One region of the Dysgonomonas termitidis genome, then DNA from elsewhere that is predicted to be linked to it. Evidence: riboswitches for the same ligand, from Rfam matches in the RefSeq annotation. Region 1 holds a riboswitch; the other holds the start of a gene.
The links. A riboswitch is a leader RNA that binds a small molecule or an ion and turns the genes downstream of it on or off. The one in region 1 is predicted to bind thiamine pyrophosphate.
Positions count from the first base shown of each region.

Region 2: it holds a riboswitch for thiamine pyrophosphate, as region 1 does, so the genes downstream of both, thiM (hydroxyethylthiazole kinase) here and ACYQ3L_RS10545 (TonB-dependent receptor) in region 1, are expected to answer to the same signal.

Region 1 covers NZ_BAAHYD010000002.1:1,586,451-1,592,763, forward strand. The annotation lists gene ACYQ3L_RS10545 (TonB-dependent receptor) at 1-2,178, opposite strand, end outside; TPP riboswitch at 2,293-2,389, opposite strand; gene ACYQ3L_RS10550 (hypothetical protein) at 2,545-3,048, shown strand; gene ACYQ3L_RS10555 (AAA domain-containing protein) at 3,055-6,313, shown strand, end outside.
Region 2 covers NZ_BAAHYD010000003.1:303,667-309,979, forward strand. The annotation lists gene ACYQ3L_RS22480 (YiaD family glycine zipper/OmpA-like lipoprotein) at 1-4, opposite strand, end outside; gene ACYQ3L_RS22485 (hypothetical protein) at 58-387, opposite strand; gene ACYQ3L_RS22490 (rhomboid family intramembrane serine protease) at 532-1,188, opposite strand; gene ACYQ3L_RS22495 (peptidase associated/transthyretin-like domain-containing protein) at 1,346-2,587, shown strand; TPP riboswitch at 2,897-2,996, shown strand; gene thiM (hydroxyethylthiazole kinase) at 3,076-3,873, shown strand; gene thiE (thiamine phosphate synthase) at 3,876-4,520, shown strand; gene tenA (thiaminase II) at 4,517-5,170, shown strand; gene thiD (bifunctional hydroxymethylpyrimidine kinase/phosphomethylpyrimidine kinase) at 5,269-6,078, shown strand; gene ACYQ3L_RS22520 (PLP-dependent transferase) at 6,187-6,313, shown strand, end outside.

The sequences.
Region 1 (6,313 bases):
TAAACCACGGTCAACCGATTCGCTTCCATCTTTGAAACGGGCAGTATATACCCATGCATTCGCACTATATTTGATACTTGCCAGATTATTGATAAAGAACTGAAAATCAAATTTACCTATTTTAGGGGCATCCAGCGTATATGAAGCTACCATATCAGTTACAAAATAATCTGATAAACGATTTCCGGCATTCGAGGTGTTGTCATAATACATACGACCAACATACTTATTGATAAAAGACAGCGTAAAATCTTCTTTCTCGAATGGTTTGAATGTAACGCCGAGGCTACCTACCGTATTCGGCGAGAATGAGATATCAGTTGATTTATGGAATTCCGAAACTTGTCCTACCGGATTCCAGTCATTCTGATTATCATACAGATCGTAATAAACCGTATAGTTCTTTATCTTATTACGGCTCAATGTCAGGTTCCCATCCAGGCGCAACCATTCGGTAGGGGTATAAGCCAATGACAGTTCTATACCAGTACGGTAACTGTCAGGTACATTTTCCTGCAACTTATAACCGATATCATTCAGTTTCCCGGTTTGCACCAACTGGTCTTTATAATCCATATAATAGAAATTGGCACTGAACGAAACCATTGAATTAGCATATTTATAACCTAGCTCATAATCATATAATCTTTCGGGAGCAATACTTCGCGAACCTCCGCCTTTCAGTGATTCTTTCAGGTCAGCCCGCAATGGTTCCCTATTAGAAATTCCGAATGATCCGTAAATTTCATTATAGTTGCTGAACCGGAATGAAAGGCCTCCTTTCGGATTTATAAAGTTATAATAATTCTTATTGGTCAAATCCATCAGATCGTCGTCCAATCCTTTCATGCGATAATCTATATAGCGTTCCTGTACCTCCGCAAATAGCGACAGGTTGTCCACCGGGCGGTATTCCATTTTAAGGAAGGCATTCATATCCTGTTTCACGGCCGTATTCCGGTTCCAGTTATACCCTTCCGGAATATTCTCATTATGCTTTACCCACAATAGTTTACCGTAATGCGATCCATCATAGTAGCTGTACATTGCTCCGACCGTAATGCCCAGCTTACCAGCTTTATAATCCAGATTGAAACCGCCTACATAAAAGTCATTTTGCATCAGTTTACGCAATGTAAGATCCGAACTCTCATAGGTCGTCCCTCCTACAATTTGTTTACCTAGTCCGTAATCAGCAAAATCCTCATCTACTTTATAATTCTCGTAATAGCCGTAACCATTATTATAACTCAGATTTACATTCAGTGTCAGCCTGTTTGTAAGATAACGGGTATAAATCAACTGTCCGATATTGGAATAGTAGTTATCCGTCTCGTTATCATAATATTGAGTTCTGCCATTATCATCTTTATATTCTCCGGCAGGATTGTAGCGCCTGTTAATTTTTATCATTTCAGGACTTATGCCTTCCCATGTAATACCCGTATGCTGGATACCATTCATGTATATAAGACGAATCAATTGTTTATCGGAATAGTGTGATAATGCCGCATATATATTCTTGTGGTCTACTTTTCCGTTCCGTATATATCCGTCACTCTTGATATACGAATAGCGGGCATCGAGTGACAGGCCGCTTTTCATGATACCTGTTCCCGCAGCACCTGTCAGCAGTAGAGTATTGTATTGCCCATATGCAGATGACAAGTCGGCATAGGCCTTATTTCCCTTTCCTCCGGCTGTCTGCATCGAGATACTGGCACCAAAAGAGGCTGTACCATTCGTTGATGTGCCCACTCCCCGCTGCACCTGCATGCTTTGCAATGAGTTAGACAAGTCCGGCAGATTAACCCAATATACCTCCTGGCTTTCCGGATTATTTAGCGGCATACCGTTCAATGTCACATTTATACGGCTTGCATCCGTACCTCTGATACGAAGCGCCGTGTTTCCTACGGCTGTTCCGCCTTCGGTATATGAGACTACCGATGGTAAGGATTGTAATATAAAAGGAATGTTCTTTGCAGCATTATCCTTTTTAATTTCCACTTCGCCCAGATCCGAATAGGAGATAGGGGCACCACGGCTTACCCGTGTGGCAGACACTACTACCTCCTCCAGTTTTATGAGCTTAAGGCTATCCGCCTGTTGTTGAGAATAAACTGCTTCTGCTCCACTGATTACAAGAGCAGCAAAAGCTAAAAATACCTTTTTCATTTAAATACAAAATTTCTATAAGCATAAGACAAATCATTCTTGTTTTATACTTTGACGTTAAACAAAAAAGGGGTTTGATAAGATGATTTCCCGGAATTTAAGAATATGCACGTGCGCAATAGCATCTTCTTTCCCTACGCCGGCATTACCCGGATCAGGTTTAATGGGTGTGATCTCAGCCTGTAATTTTAAGGCACCCCTAAGACTTCGAGGCAAAGATAACCAAACCTTTTCAATAAATAAGTGTTTACCTATTATAAAATTTTTCTATAACTGGGATTTCCGATGTTACAAAACGGGATTTTCCTAGTCATATATAATATTAGATAAAATTAATTTACCTTTGTAACATAAAACTTAAAAAACATGAAAAAGAATATTTTTGTCGCGGTTCTCTTTTCTATTGTAGCGTTGGTTTCTTTCTCGTCCTGTGAGACTGATCACTATTACTGGGACAGAGGACGTTTAGATTATGTCGCAGAACTAAGAGTTCCAACCAATAATACTTTTCAGACGAGTTTCAGAATTTACGAAAATGATATTAGACTAAGAGGATATGACAGATATGTGGAGATACATGATCTGAAATTTATTAGTGGCTATTCAGATATATATGTATATACCACGGGATATATAGACTGGATGGATCTTCGTGTAGATGGGACAAATGCCGTTTTACAATATGATATCATATATTTAGGTTATCCCGTCCAGGACGAAACTGAAAAAGCACAATATTTTCTTAATGCAATGACAGAGCAGATACGGCGTTATGGTTATGCAACTATTATAGTCGAAGGAAAAGGGAAAATGAATTCAGATTATGATATTGAGATAGGCGTAGATCTGGATATTTATATCCGTGACTAAACCATTATGTCAGATCATATCTCACTGTCAGCATCTTTTGGCTATCTCTCCGAAATACAGCAAATAGATAGTTCCGGCCTATCATTAAGAAATAAATATATCCGCCTGAAACAGGTGCTGGAAAGAGTCTGCAAAGATATCACGGCAAGTGAATCTTTGCAGTTTCCCTCTTTATTCTCCCGCCTTGTCTTTATCGGGCAAAAATATGAACTGCCAAAATCATTGGAATGGCAGTTGCAAAACATACGCATAAAAGCATCCTGCCTGCAGCGGAACGATAAGAATCTGGTATCTCCCGGACAGTATCAGCAGGCAAGGGAAGGTCTGGAAAATTTCCTTTTATATATCGAGGGTGAGAAACAGGATTTCAACTATGTGGAAGATACTGTTTTCGATTATGAACCTGTGTCTCAGGATTTATCAAATAAGATACGAGTACAGATATTGGAAATCGATGCCGAAGACGAACTTCTTATTTGCAGGTCCGAAACACTTATCGGTCAGAGCTTAAAAGTGAAATATAACGTCTCTCCCGTTAATAATATATTCAATGAAACTATTGAACGCCTTTGGATTGGCGCGCAACTCAACCTCATTGACGTAAAAGTAGACGATGCGGGGTTCTACATCCCTAAAATGTTTGTACTGGAACCCGATTATCTGATAGATGCTTCAGCAATGGCTGAATGTTTTCAACCCTATGGCAGTTCATATCTGCACTATTTTCGCCGTAAATTCGAACCCAATGTAAATACTCATTACATATTATTGGGGAATCTTGCCAATTTCTTTTTGGATGAACTTATTTATGCAGGGGATGCCGATAATCTGGTATTCGAAGAGGTGTTTATGAAGTCGTTCCGCTCCATGCCATTCGAATATGCGGCATGCAAAGAGATTCGTGATAACGCTGCTTTCAAAGAGTTTATGGTCAAAGCCCGGAGCCAGTTCGAAAACATAAAGCGAGTGGTGTTGAACGATATGCCTGCAAACGGATTCGATGTGGCATCCTGCACGCTTGAGCCATCCTTCTTTTGTGAGAAGTACGGGTTTCAGGGACGGCTCGATTTACTTCAACTATCAAACGACAAAACAGGGACAGACCGTATAATCGAACTGAAATCAGGCAAACCTCCCTATCCTCGCGAAGACGTTACCAAAATAGCGCCCAATCATGAGACGCAGACAGCCGTTTACCGTCTTATGATACAAAGCGTATTCGAAAAAGATGCACGCCATATATATCCTACCATCCTTTATTCTTCGGCCGAAAACGCGGGAGAGAACATTCGGTTTGCCGCTATCTATCAGCAATTAGAAAAGGAGATTATTAATATGCGGAATCTCATTGTAGCGACCGAACATGATTTATATATCGGTGATACGCAATCCGTAGAGAAGACTTTCGGCAGTCTTTCCAATCCGGATAATTACGGACGTGTGCCCCAGTTTTTTATAGACAAGTTGGCTGGGTTGGAGAAAGTAATAGATAAGGCCGCTCCATTAGAACGGGCATATTTCTATCGGTACATCAGTTTCATTACCCGAGAATTATACCTTCAGAAGACAGGTGATGAGGGTTATAATACATCGATGAGTGTATCCGCCTTGTGGAATACCTCTTTTGAAGAACGGCAGGATGCTTTAGATCTGATTGCAGGCCTTGAAATAGATGATATTGACAACAGCGGACGGGACATGATTATCCGTTTCCGCAGGGATAGCCCGGATGATTGTGTCAATTTCCGTGAAGGGGAAATATGCATCCTGTATCCCCGTCAAAACAATGATGATTCTGTATTGACAAATCAGATACTGAAAGGCACAGTGGTAGAAATTACCTCAGGCCATGTTATTCTGCGCTTCAGATATAAACAGCGAAACCATGATTTTTTCTCCCGTTACAAATACTGGGCTGTAGAGCATGATAAACTGGATCATAGCTATAATACGATGTACAAGAGCCTGTTTGCTTTTTTGTCTGCCCCTGATGACAAAAAAAGGTTATTGCTTGGCTTACATGAACCTGCTTCATCTGCCCGCTGTAAACAACAGTATGCTAATGCGACAAAAGAGGAAAGGCAAGAGGTTATCATAAGTAAAGTCCTGGCTGCGGAAGATTACTTCCTTATTGTGGGGCCTCCGGGAACAGGCAAGACATCCATTTTTGCCCGGCAACTTATAGAACGCTTCTCTGCCGGGAAGGATACAAATATCCTAGTAATGGCATATACCAACCGTGCCGTGGATGAATTATGCGCTTCCATTTGTCAGGCATTCGGCAAAAGTGAAGACGAGTGTGACAGATATATCCGTATAGGCTCGGAATTATCGTGCGGTGAAGGTTACCGCCATCGTCTGTTGCAAAACATTTCCCATCAGGCTGAGAACAGAAAAGAATTACTCCAGGCTATAGGTAATGCCCGCATTTTTGTCGGCACTCTGGCTTCCATTACCGGAAAGCCCGAATTATTTGATCTTAAGAAGTTCGATGTTGCTATCATAGACGAGGCATCTCAAATACTGGAACCTCAGCTTATAGGCCTTTTGCCCCTGTTCGACAGGTTCATTATGATAGGGGACCATAAACAATTGTCTACAATCACCTTACAGGATGAAAACAAGTCGGGGGTAAAAGAGGCTATATTGAATGACATTGAACTGTATGACTGCCGGGAATCCTTATTCGAACGATTGTTCCGTATCTGTCAAAAACGAGGCTGGACACATGCATATGACACTTTGACCTATCATGGACGGATGCATGAGGATATTGCCACTCTCGTCAACCCTACCTTCTATGATAATTTGCTGAAAACTGCCACCGGCAGGCAAAGCATGCCTCTCGAATTCCGGGAATATGAAAGATCAGACAAATTACAATCTCTAATAGCAACTAGGCGTACGGCCTTTATCCCAGTCAGAGAAACAGATGATACAAACAACTCGGACAAGCTGAACAAACATGAAGCGGACGTTGTTATTTCATTGATAAAAGCGATACTTGAGATTTACAGGCTTAACAATATGAATTTTGACGCCCGGAAAACAATCGGCGTAATCACTCCTTATCGTAATCAGATTGCCTTGATAAAGCATAAACTGGAAGAAGCGGGAATTCCGGAGTCTAATGACATTATGGTGGATACCGTAGAACGTTATCAGGGTAGCCAGCGGGATATTATCATTCTTTCATTTTGTTTCAATAAGCCATATCAATTGAGATTCTTTAGTAATCTGAACCGTGAGGGCACTGTGGACCGCA
Region 2 (6,313 bases), on a different contig from region 1:
TCATAATTGATAAAATTTTAATAATTATTTGTATACTTTTTGTTTGTGATATTTTCTCTATTCAAATATTCCGATAGAATCGCAATAAGCAAGTTCTCCCTGTATGATAAAGGCTATTTCATCTTCCGCGAAATTATTCACTTTATCCTTCTTTGTATATTTCAGGACGTAGGCGACAATTTCATCTTCATCGATGTCTACTACCGATTCTTCATCGGTTTCATCATTCATAAATCCTTTTTCATCATAGAAGTCATACACTATATCGATGATATAATTTATCTCATCGTTCGTATATTTTCCTTTCATTTCCTGGGGAAGATAGTTCTGTATAAACTTTACCGCATCATCTTCGTCGTACTGTATAAGGTCTTTCTCGCTGTTCATTATTGTTGCTTTTTACTTACAAATATATGTATAACTTATAACAAAGTAATAAGTGCTATGTTCAATGAACGAAATAGTTTTTACAGACTAAGACAGTTTGAGTTGTCATTCTGTTTGTGTTAAAAAACGTAGCAAATATACAATTTATTTCTTTTTTAAAACAAGATATGCCAAAATAATCAACGGCAGTATCATTATTCCGATATATAATGTATGGATCTGGAGTATTACCGGTGCAAAAACCACAGCGAGGATAAGCCCTACAGCCGCACCTCCGAGATGTGCGTCATGTCCGATATTCCCTTGTCGTGTCTGCATCGCGTATATGGAATATCCGAGATAGAGTATGCCGAAAAGCCATCCTTTCATGGGGAGGATGAACATCACACCGAGCGTCATATCCGGAAACAAAGCGATAGCGGCGAATAGGACACCTACGGCTCCACCCGAAGCCCCGATGGCGCTGTAATAATATTCCTTACGGTGAACCCACAAAGACAACAGGCCTCCTCCTATGATGGATAAGAAGTAAATTGTCAGATATTGCCAGATACCCAGAGATTGTATGATTACACCGGAGAAGAAATATAAAGTCATCATGTTAAAAATGAGATGCATATAATCGCCATGCAATGTTGCTGAAGTCAATAACCGGTCCCACTGCTTCGATTTTCCCAATATAGCTCCCACCTGGAATTTATATCTGTCGAAGAAGGCCATGTCATTAAACCCCTTGATACTGGTAAGCACTGTGAGCACTATGATAATGATAGGTAGTATATCCGCAATATTGAATGCCATGTATCGTCAATTTTAAATATTCTGAGCAAAGGTATAAAAAAGAGCATATAGTTGTTGATTTTGATTCCGAAAGATATAAATTTGATTTTTGTCACAGAATACCTCAATAAATATCGCTTAATAACGTTTATCTGATAACAACCTAAATAGCGAACAGATGAAAAGAGCCATCATTCTTCCCCTCTTGTTTCTATGCATACATACCTTTGCGCAAGCACCCATCAAAGGCATTGTTGTGGATAAGGATACAAAGAAGCCTGTTCCGGACGTTATTGTCCAATACGGAACCTCATCGAAAGAATATGCATATACCAATGCCGGCGGACAATTCTCTATACCCGCAACCAGCGAGGATGTCATCTACTTTCAATCCATCGGCTACAAATCCAGATCAGTATTGAAGTCTGCTCTGCGCCAACAGCCGACTGTTATGATGGAACTCAATCCGGTCTCCCTCAATCCGGTTGTTATCAACCCGTATGATGCCGATATGTTGCTGGAGGAAGTGATGCTCAATACCAAAAGGAATCTGGTCACAGACCACTCCATCGGATACTTGTTACATTTCCTGCAAACAAAAACTACCGACACCCTCCAAAACGAGATATACCTCAAATACACAACCATTCTGGATGAAAAAATATTGAAGAAGTCCTTAAAAAAGGAGCGGATACCTTATACATACAATATCGTAGATATCAGGCGGCTGCAAAAATCCGTAACTCCTACGTCAGAACTTTACGGGGCCGAGTATCATGCTTCGCACCTGCTCTCGTTCGGTAAAAGTATTAACAATGAAACAACACGTACATATACATCCGACAGTTCTCTCATCATACTGAATATAGAACCTCTGGCCGGGAAAGAAGGCTGGGCGAATGGAGAGGTGCGGATCAATAAAAGCGATATGACTATTAAGTCGATGGAGATAGAATCGGTCGATTCTATCCTGGCCTCGCAACCTGCAAAAAGATATCTGGGAAAGATGGTCCGGATACTGAGGAAAGTAGGGCGTTTCGAATTTGCAAAAGCCAGCAATGGCAAATACTACATGAAAGATTGCTATACTTATTATAAATTCAGGGCGGTGAACGAATTTGGACAGGAAGAAGATATAGTTTACCACTGTGAGGTTAATTGTATAGGCACTGTTGATAAAATAAAAATAAAGAGAAGGAAATTGAGCGGATACTGCCAGGAACTGTTCTATTTTCCTGATTCTACTCAGGATGACTTCTGGACTTTCAATCATAATTCCAATTCCGGTTGGAATAATTACAGTTTTACCGGAGAACTTTCTTTAGGTGACAACTCTCCTAGAAAAGCAAAGGGTGTATCGTTCTATCTGGGAAAGTCCGTTATGCTGATACCATTAGCAGCTTTGCTAATCTTTATATAGCCTGTAAATAAAAAGAAAAACAAAACGTAACAGATATATCAGTTAACAGTAAACAGTTAGCAGTAAACAGTATTTCACGCAGAGACGCTAAGGCGCAAAAGGTAACAAAGGTAACACTTGTTTCAGGGAACAGTAAACAGTGAACTAACTTGTAACTCGTAACTGCCCGCAGGGCGAAGTAACTCGTAACTGCTTTAATCAATACTTCAAAGAACTATAAGCTAACAGCTAAAGGCTAATAGCTTATTATATAGATAAACTTCTTTGAAAATACGACTTGTTTCTCCAATAATTTTCGTTAAGTTTGCATGTCACTGTTAGGGGTGTTCTTTTTTTAAAAGAGCTGAGATTAAACCCTTGAACCTGATATGCTGTAATGGGCATCGTAGGAAAACGGTCGTATTTTAGATTAGCAGTTAATAACAAATATATATCTATAAGCCGTTTCGTACTATTCGAAGCGGCTTTTTATTTTAATATTTCCGGATATGATTGATATTCAAAAATTAGTGAGGGATTTAAATACTGTCAGAAGTAAATCCCCTTTGATTCATAACATCACAAATTATGTGGTGATGAACAATACAGCTAACGGCCTGCTGGCAATAGGTGCGTCTCCTGTTATGGCGCATTCGCTCGAAGAAGTTGCCGAAATGGCAAGTATAGCATCTGCTTTAGTAATAAATATCGGAACTCTTGAGCCTGAATGGGTGAAGGCCATGCTAACAGCAGGTAAGACAGCGTTAAAAAAGAATACTCCCATCGTTTTCGACCCGGTAGGAGCAGGAGCAACCTCATACAGGACAAAAGTATGTAAACAGATAATTGAAGAGTGTAAACCTTCAGTTATACGGGGAAACGCCTCCGAAATAATGGCTTTATGGAATGCCAATGTACAGACTAAAGGTGTTGACAGTACCGATTCTTCGGATTCTGCGCTCGATTCGGCTAAGGCTCTGGCCCGGCAAACAGGTGCGGTAGTCGTTGTCAGTGGACAGACAGATTATATTACCGATGGAGAGAATACCCGCACCGTAGAAAATGGTAATCCGATGATGGCCCGTGTTACGGGGATGGGTTGTACGGCTACGGCGGTTGTCGCGGCCTTTGCCGCAATCAATGGCGATATGCTGGAAGCCGCCACACATGGTATGGCTGTTATGGGTGTTGCCGGAGAAATTGCCGCCTGTAAGTCTTCCGGAAACGGAAGTTTGCAGGTCAATTTTTTGGATGAGCTTTACAATCTTGATGAGGCTGCCATAAGGAATAATATAAAGCAATCGTAATTATGTTGTCATTCGATTTGAGCCTGTATCTGGTTACCGACCGTTCGCTTTCACTTGGTCGACCGTTGGAGACGGTTGTTGAGGAAGCTGTCAAAGGTGGGGTGACGATGGTGCAACTGAGGGAAAAGGATGCTTCTACACAGGATTTTTATAATATGGCGATGAGATTGAAGTCAATATTGAAACCTTGCAATGTACCTCTTATTATAAATGACCGGCTGGATATTGCTTTGGCCTGCGATGCTGAAGGTTTGCACATAGGACAGAAGGACATGCCATATACCGTTGCCCGTAAACTGCTGGGCAAAGATAAGATTATCGGCCTGTCAGTGGAAAGTGTCGAAGATGCAATCGAAGCCAATAATCTGGACGTAGATTATATCGGGATTTCTCCTGTTTTCAGTACGCTAACCAAAACCGATACCGCGACAGCTTTGGGTCTGGAAGGAATACGTGAAATAACCCGCATATCCGGACATCCCGGTGTGGGAATAGGAGGCATCAACCAGACGAATGCGCAGGATATAATACAGGCAGGCGCGAATGGAATATCGGTAGTGTCGGCTATTATGTCGGCTCCTGATCCGCGGCAATCAGCCCGTCAGCTAAAAGAAATCGTAAACAGATCAAAAAATACAAAGTTATGAAATGGAGTAAACAGGCATGGGATAAAGCTAAACCCATATACGAAAAAATATTAGAGCAACCCTTTATTCGGGGATTGATAGATGGCACACTGGATAATGAAAAATTCATGTTCTATATCCAACAGGATGCGCTATATTTGGCCGAATATGGAAAAGTATTGACCGGGTTGGCCTCAAAGCTTAGTCGTCCCGAACATATCGAAGCATTTATTCATTTTGCCGGAGATAGTATAGCTGTAGAAAAAGCGCTGCACGAAAGCTTCGTCAGTAAAATATCTTCCACATCCAAACCGGTGCCTTCTCCGGGTTGTTTGCTATATACTTCATTCCTTTTGAGGCAACTGGCAAATGCTCCTGTGGAAGTAATTGCCGCGGCTGTATTACCTTGCTTTTGGATTTACAAAGAAGTGGGGGATTATATCCTCGAACACCAGACTATGGGCGGGAATCCATATCAGAAATGGATAAATACATATGGCGGGGAAGAATTCGAACAGTCGGTAAAAACTGCTATTTCCATTTGTGACGAACTCGCGGATAGATGTACCTCGGAACAACAGCAGGCGATGACCGATGCGTATGTAATGTGCTCCAGAATGGAATGGATATTCTGGGACAGTGCATGGCGATTGGAGAAATGGCCTGTGTAAGTCCCCTGTCCCCCGGAGGAGGGGGTAAGTAAATATAAAAATACAGAATTAAATACACTGATTAAGTCTCCCCTTAGGGGAGGTTGGAGGAACTCATTATGAAACACTATAAAATTGCGCTTACCATTGCGGGAAGTGATCCCAGCGGGGGAGCAGGGATACAGGCCGACCTGAAAACATTTTCGGCTTGCGGTTGCTACGGGGCAACGGTGATTGTGGCTGTAGTAGATGAAAATACAATAGGTGTAACGGATGTGCATCCTATCCCCGTCCCGTTTGTATCGGGACAGATTAAATCGGTATTGGATGATATCGGGGCGGACGCGATAAAGATAGGAATGCTCCACTCTTCGGAGCTCATACTCGCTGTAAAGGATACATTGTCGCGGTACAGTATAAAGAATATTGTTCTCGACCCTGTAATGGTTGCCACATCGGGCGATAAACTTTTACAGGACGAGGCTATTGAAACATTGAAAAGCGAACTCATACCTTTTGTCAGGGTTATTACCCCGAATATTCCTGAAGCTGAAATCTTATTGGGGAAAAAGATCAGGAGTCAGGAGGAGCTGCCAAAAGTCATTAAAGACCTTTCCTTTGGGAACAGGGTGTCCGTGTTGCTGAAGGCCGGGCATCTGACCGGGGACAAACTGACGGATGTCTTCTACAATGCTGAAACAAATGAAATAATAGAACTGAGTTCGCAGCGTATCCATACAAAGAATACGCATGGGACGGGTTGTACATTCTCTTCTGCCGTAGCCGCGTTCCTGGCCCGGGGATTGTCCCTGACCGGTGCGGTAAAGCATGCAAAAGATTATATAAATAAGGCGATCACCGCCGGAGCCGGTTATGAAATAGGGAAGGGGCACGGGCCTGTCCATCATTTCTTCGATTTCTGGGAGTAGTGCCTCTGCCATATTTATGGTATTTACTATTATATTTCATCGTATTGTAATAATAATTTCCTAATACTTTTTTACCTTTGGGCTTTAATTTTTCAAATGTCATAGACAATGGCTCAAAACGACTCTCAAAACAAGAAATTCTCTACCCGCATTATCAGCGAAAAGTTTAACAAACAGGATGTACACGGGGCTATAGCGATGCCTGTCTACCGTAATGCAGCCTTTGAGTTTTCCG